Regions from separate parts of the Vannielia sp. ABF1_015 genome, predicted to be linked through region 2. Evidence: riboswitches for the same ligand, from Rfam matches in the RefSeq annotation. Region 2 holds a riboswitch; the other holds the start of a gene.

Region 1 (3,404 bases), 810 kb from region 2:
AAATTCTGCATCGCGCCTGCGGCACCACGTGGCCCGGCGGCGGATCGGGCCGCCGGGCCTTGCCAATCAGGCGGTTTCGCCAAGGGCCTTGATGTGGGCGGGGAGCCGGGCGTTGGTGCCATACATGAAGTGATTTTCCATGCGCTCAGAGTAACGGCTGGCCTCGGTGGTGCGCCCGACCGCTTCCGAAACTTCGCGGATCAGCATCGGGTTGGCCCCGCAGCAGACGCCGAGATAGTTGACGCCCAGCGCGAAGGCGTCACGCGCGAAGGCCCCGATCTCGTAACGATTGCAAAACATCGGATCGAGCGCGGTCGGGAAGGTGCGGCCATGGGGCGCCGGGCAGGTGCAATCGCCGGTGTCGCTCAGGTTGAAGAAGGTCGGTTCATCCGCGCGCGTGCGATAGGGGATCGGGAGGGCACCGACATGGCAGGACACCGCCGCACGCACCTTGCGCAGCCACGGCATCATGGTTTGCGGCCCGCGAAAGCAGTTGAGGCCAACAACATCTGCGCCGCCCTGTTCCAACTGCTGACAGGTTTCCACAATGCCTGTGCCGTCCATCATCTCGCTGGCCGCCATGGGGGCGAGGGTCAGAACGACCGGGAGGCCGGAGGCGCGAGCCACCTCAAGCGCGCAAAGCGCCTCGCCCGCATAGTAGAAGGTTTCGCCGATGATGATATCGGCCCCTTCATCGACGGCCCAGCCGACCATTTCTTCAAACATCGCCCGCACCTCGGCCTGCTTCGCCCCGTCGTCCGGCGACCAGATGTTGGTGTTCGAGATATTGCCTGCCATCAGGTTGCCCGGCTTTGCATCGGCAACCTCGCGGGCGATCTTTAGCGCGGCGCGGTTGAGCGGCTCCAGCAGGTCTTCCTTGCCGATCACCCGCATCTTCTCGCGGTGGCCGTTGTAGGTGAACGCCTCGACAATATCGCTGCCCGCCCGCTGAAAATCGACATGCAGGTTGCGCAGCGCATCGGGGTGTTCCAACGCCACCTCGGGCACAAACTCGCCCGCCGTGAGATAGCCGCGCCGCTCCAGCTCGAAGAGGAAGCCCTCGGCGCAGATGAGGGGGCCAGCATCGAGCCGGGTTTTCAGTTGGTTCTCATTCATGGATCCGTCCTTTCTCGTTGATCCGTCCATGACCATGGTTTTTGGAAGCCGAGCCTCGCGGGCTGCGTGCAATGCGCAGCCTGCTGCAATGGTCCTCGGTCAGGCCGCAGGATTGAGCGCGGCCGTGTTCACAAAGGTCAGAGGGCGATGCGCCCGATGCGCCGGGCACCAGCCCCGCCGCGCCGCTTGCGTGGCGGAAGCGAGAGGGGCAGGGGAGCGGGGGATGTGAGCGATTGCTTCAAAAGGGCGCAAAATTCGGCCACGGCGGGTGACAGGGTGATGTAGGGCGCAGCCATGACGTGGGCATGAAGCGCCGCACGCCGATAGTTGGCATCGCCGGGCAGGCTGGCGATCCATTGCATGTAGCCCAGTTGCGCCATCTGGCGCGCTTCCTGCGCTGGCACCTGGCCTATGTCGAGTTGGGATATCGTTCGTTCCAGTAGCATCGCGCCCTCCGCGCAAATTGGCGGGGGCAAAGCGGTAACGGCGATGTCTCAGGGCGTTCGTGGGCCATCTGTGTCTCTCCGTCCCAAGGCACCCCGCCCGGGTTTAGGTGACTGAGGCGCGCAACGCGCACCCGAGATGGCAGGTCTCCTGACTTGCGGGTCTGCGCTTCCCCGAACCTTCCCGCGCCTTTTGGCACAGTGGTGTTCATCGGGGTCGCTCGCCGCTCACAGTTGCGGGGGCAGTCGTGGAATTGGGCAAGTTGCCCGCACCACGTTCCCTTTTCAGCCGGACCAATCTGGCCGGGCACCATCACGGGTTTTGTTGCAGGAAATTCTGGCGGTGTCCAACGCGAATTGCAGCTATGGGCAAGGGCGCGCCGGGGCGCTGTTGGCGGCTATGGAGCGCCTTTGGCGCAGGGGGAGCGGGTGTGAAACCCGGCAGAAGGCACCGCTCGGCTCACGCCCCTCATCGGCTAAATGAGCGCTTGGGTGTCTGCGTGGGGCAGCCCTTGCCTGCGATCCAGAGATTCTGCGCCGAGATGCGCGGCAGCGGGAGGCGGGCGGTGGCAGTGTCGGCTGTACGGGATCGAGGAGCTCGGATTGGGCGACAGACGCCATCAAGAGCCAACTAGCGTGGGCAACAGGAACACCAGCCCCGGCACCGCCAGCAGGAGCGCCACGCGCAGCAGTTCGGCGAAGAAGAAGGGGAGCACGCCGAGGAAGGTATCGCGCATCGGCACGTCCTGTGCCTGGGCCGAGATGATGAAGACGTTCATGCCCACGGGGGGCGTGATCAGGCCGAGTTCGACCACGATAAGGGCGAGGATGCCGAACCAGATCTTGAGGTCTTCGGTGGTCATCCCGAAGGGGCTTTCGGCCGCGGTGGCCCAGTCGCCGCCGTTGATCTCTACCAGCACGGGCCAGAAGAAGGGGATGGCGAGGAGGATCATCGACAGGCTGTCCATCAGGCAGCCCAGCAGGATCAGGGCGGCCAACAGCAGGATGAGGGTGGTCATTGGCGCGAGGCCGGAGTTGGCCATCATCTCGGCCATGATCTGCGGCACGCCGCCCCGGGCCATGAAGATTTTGAGCAGTTCGGCTCCGAGCAGGATCAGGAAGATCATGCCGGTGGTGTGGGCAGTTTCGAGCAGGGCTTCGCGGGTTTCCACGAGGGTCAGCTTGCCGCGCAGCAGGCCGATGAGCGCGACCATGACCACGCCCACGGCAGCGGCGGGCGTGGGGTTGAAGAGGCCGAAGTAGAGGCCGCCGATGACGGCGGCGAAGACCACCAGCACCGGGAAGATCGCCAGTGTGGCCGAGACCAGCTCGGCGCGGGAGGCGCGCTGGCCGGAGGGGCCGGAGCCGGGGGCGAGGGTGGTGTAGGCGAGGATCGTCAGCAGGAAGAGCGCCACGGCGATGAGGCCGGGCAACAGGGCGGCCATGAACATGGTCACCACGTTGGCCTCGACGATGATGGCGTAGATGATCAGCACCACCGAGGGCGGGATCAAGATGCCCAGCACGCCGCCCGCTGCGATGGTGCCGGTGGCGAGGCGGTCGGAGTAATTGTACTTCTTCAGCTCCGGCAGGGCGACGCGGCCCATGGTGGAGGCGGTCGCCAGCGAGGAGCCGCAGACCGAGCCGAAGCCCGCGCAGGCCGCGATGGCCGACATCGCCACCCCGCCGCGCATCCAGCCGAGCCATGCGTTGGCGGCGCGGAAGAGGTCGGCCGAGAGGCCGGTGCGCGAGGCGATGGCGCCCATCAGAACGAAGAGCGGCACCACCGAGAGGTCGTAGTTGGAGAATTGCGCGTAGGCGAGATCTTTGAGCTGGCTCAGCACG
Region 2 (3,404 bases):
GCTGCCCGGCATGGCGGCGGTGGGGGGCATGGTTGTGCCCGCGCTCGTCTACCTCGTGTTCAACTGGGGCAACGCGGCCACCATTCACGGCTGGGCCATCCCGGCGGCGACGGACATCGCCTTTGCCCTCGGCGTTCTTGCCCTGCTCGGATCCCGCGTGCCGGCCTCGCTCAAGATCTTCCTGCTGACTCTGGCGATCCTCGATGACATGGGGGCCATCCTCATCATCGCGCTGTTCTATACCGCCGAACTGAAGATTGATTACCTCTTCCTTGCCTGCATCCCGCTGGCGCTGATGATCTGGCGCAACATGCGCGGGGCGCACCGGGTTGCACCGATCCTGCTGCTCGGCGTTGCGCTCTGGGTGCTGGTGCTCAAATCGGGCGTGCACGCCACGCTCGCCGGGGTGGTAACGGCCTTCTGCATTCCGCTGAAAGACAAGTGGAACAAGTCGCCCCTGCACTCGCTGGAGCACGGCCTTTCGCCCTATGTGCTCTACGTGATCGTCCCAATCTTCGCCTTCGCCAACGCCGGCGTGGTGCTGAAGGGCATGTCCTTCGGGGCGCTGCTCGATCCGGTGCCGCTTGGCGTGGCGCTCGGCCTGATCGTGGGCAAGCAAGTGGGCGTCTTTGGCACCACTTGGCTGATGGTCAAGATGGGGCTCGCCAAGCTGCCCTTCGGGGTCACATGGGCCCATATCTACGGGCTCGCCTGCCTCGCCGGGATCGGCTTCACCATGTCGCTCTTTATCGGCTCGCTCTCCTTCGACGATGCCGCGCTGATGAACGAGGTGCGCCTTGGCGTGCTGCTCGGGTCCGGCGTGTCGGCGCTCATCGGCTACTTCGTTCTGCGGGCGGTAACGCGCCCCGGTGAAGCCGAGGTGGCCGAGGCGCTCAACCAGCCGGGCGCAGCCGAGCGGGCGGAAGCCGCGGCGGAGTAGTCAGCCACCACCAACCCCATCGGCAGCGCGCCCTTTTTGGGCCTGCGCTGCCGACCCCGGGGGCAAAAGCGCCCGACATGGCGTCAAAGCCCACCCCCCCGGCGGTGCTGCCCAAGGGTTAACGAATCCCTTGCGCCTGCCGTCCCTCCTGCGCTACCCCCCAAATTGCTTCGGTTCGGGCGCAAGCCCGGAGCAAAAGGGAACGTGGTGCGGGAAGAACTCCCAATGCCACGACTGCCCCCGCAACTGTGAGCGGAGAGCGAGGCCGACGGGCCACTGGGGGAGAACCCCCGGGAAGGCCGGCCATCTCGCAATGACCCGCAAGTCAGGAGACCTGCCGAGGCGATCACCCTGAACCCGTGCGAGGGGCGCGGCGTCAACGGTCTGTTCCGTAGCGGTGACGAAAGCACCGTCCGCGGAAGGCCCCGCCATTCCAAAGACACCTCACCACACCGGCCTCTGTCATGGGGGCCGCATGACAAGGACTTTGGGCGCCATGAAGAGCCTCCTCGCCACCACAGCCACCCTCGCGCTTGCCGCCTCCGCGCTCACCGCGCAGGAGGCTTATGAACTCGACACGATCACCGTCACCGCCGACCTGTCGGGCGAGACAGAGACTGAGCGCACCGGCGCGACCGTCGAAGTCACCACCCGCGACGAGTTGGAAACGGCAGGCGATGATGACCTTGCCACCTACCTCTCCCGCCAGCCCGGCCTTTCGCTTGCCGCTGCCGGCGGCCCCGGCGGGCTGGCCGACATCCGGATGCGCGGGCTGCACCAGAAATACGTGAAAGTGCAGATCGACGGCATCGACGTGCTGGACCCATCCTCCCCCTCGCCCTCCTATGACTTCGGCTTGATGGGCACCTCCGGCCTTGGCCGCATCGAGGTCCTGAAAGGCTCGCAATCGGCGCAATACGGCTCCTCCGCCGTCGCCGGGGTGATCTCGCTGCAAAGCCGCCGCGCAACCGAGGAGGGCACCCACGTCTACCTTGAAGGCGAGGTTGGCAGCTTCGATAGCTTCGGCACCTCCGCAACGATCACCAGCAAGGGCACCCGGCACAACTTTGCCGTCACCCTCGCGCGGCTCGAGTTTGGCGGGTTTTCCTCTGCCGATGAGAATGACGGCAACACCGAGGCCGATGGCTTCTCGTCGCTGCGCCTGTCGTTCAATGGCGAATATGCCCTGTCCGATGCACTCACCATCGGCCTTGTGGGCTTTGCCGAAAAGAGCACAGTGGCGATCGATGGCGGCTTCCCCTTCGGCGACACCGACGAAGAAACCGATGGCACCTCCAACGGGCTGCGCGCCTTTGCCCGCTACGAGGCTGGCGCGGTGACCCACCAGTTCGAGGCCACCTATTACGACATCGAGCGGGACTACGCGGTCTCGAGCAACCGCTACGAGGGCGAGCGCCAAGGGCTGCGCTATCTTGGCCAAGCCACGCTGTCGCCCGCCGTGGAGCTCAACTTCGGCGCCGATTACACCGAAGAGGAGTTTGTCTCCGCCACCTTCATCACCGCTGAGGGCAAGCAAAACACCACCGGCGTCTTTGCCGAGGTGAACTGGGCCGCCTCCAGCCAGCTCGACCTCTCCGCCGCCCTGCGGCACGACGCGCAAAACCGCTTTGGCGGCCACACCACCGGCCGTCTGGCGCTGGCATGGCGCCCGCAGGAAGACCTCATCCTGCGTGCCTCGCTCGCCACCGGCTTCCGCGCCCCCTCGCTCTACGAGCTCTACGCGCCGTTCTACGGCAATGACACGCTGACGCCCGAAACCTCGCGCAGCGCCGAGCTGGGCATCGAAAAGCGGCTGGGCGGCGATGACTTTGTGAAGGCCACCCTGTTCTACACCGAGGTCGAAGACCTGATCGGATCCGACGCAGCCTTCGTCTACACCCAGATCCCCGGCACCTCCGTGGCCAAGGGGCTGGAGCTTTCGGGCCGCGTGGCGCTTTCCGATAGGGCGGCGCTCTTCGGGGCCTATACCTACACCGAAAGCGAGGATCCGGATGGCGAGCGCCAACTCCGCGTGCCCCGCCATGATCTGGTGCTCGGCGTCGAGGCCGATTTCGCCCCGCGCTGGAGCTTCAGCGGTGAAGTGCAGCACGTTGCCGATGTGCTCGACGTTGACGCGCAAACCTTCGTTCGCCCGATCGAGGGAGACGATTACACCCTCGTCAACGCCATGGTCACCTATGAGATCAACGATGGGGCCGAGGCCTACTTCCGCATCGAGAACCTGACCGATGCCGAGTATCAAACCGTCAATGGTTACGGTCAGGCCGATCGGGCCTTCTACGTGGGCCTCCGTGCCAAGTTCTAACCTCATCGGAGCGCTCGCGCTCTGGTTCGCGGGGGCCGTGATGGCCCTCGCTGCACCGCCCGAACGGGTGGTGTCGATCAACCTCTGCACCGACCAGTTGGCACTGGCCATCGCCGCGCCGGGCCAACTCGTTTCCGT

Evidence for each region. Region 2 has a riboswitch for cobalamin ahead of ACXAG6_RS04080 (TonB-dependent receptor plug domain-containing protein). Riboswitches for the same ligand answer to the same signal wherever they lie in the genome.
Region 1: linked by a shared signal. The riboswitch ahead of ACXAG6_RS08005 (hypothetical protein) and the one ahead of ACXAG6_RS04080 (TonB-dependent receptor plug domain-containing protein) in region 2 are both predicted to bind cobalamin.

The regions. Positions count from the first base shown of each region.
Region 1 covers NZ_JBSWXT010000001.1:1,596,291-1,599,694, forward strand. The annotation lists gene ACXAG6_RS08000 (homocysteine S-methyltransferase family protein) at 67-1,116, opposite strand; gene ACXAG6_RS08005 (hypothetical protein) at 1,254-1,562, opposite strand; cobalamin riboswitch at 1,684-1,889, opposite strand; gene ACXAG6_RS08010 (TRAP transporter large permease) at 2,180-3,404, opposite strand, start outside.
Region 2 covers NZ_JBSWXT010000001.1:784,340-787,743, forward strand. The annotation lists gene nhaA (Na+/H+ antiporter NhaA) at 1-940, shown strand, start outside; cobalamin riboswitch at 1,095-1,296, shown strand; gene ACXAG6_RS04080 (TonB-dependent receptor plug domain-containing protein) at 1,437-3,266, shown strand; gene ACXAG6_RS04085 (ABC transporter substrate-binding protein) at 3,307-3,404, shown strand, end outside.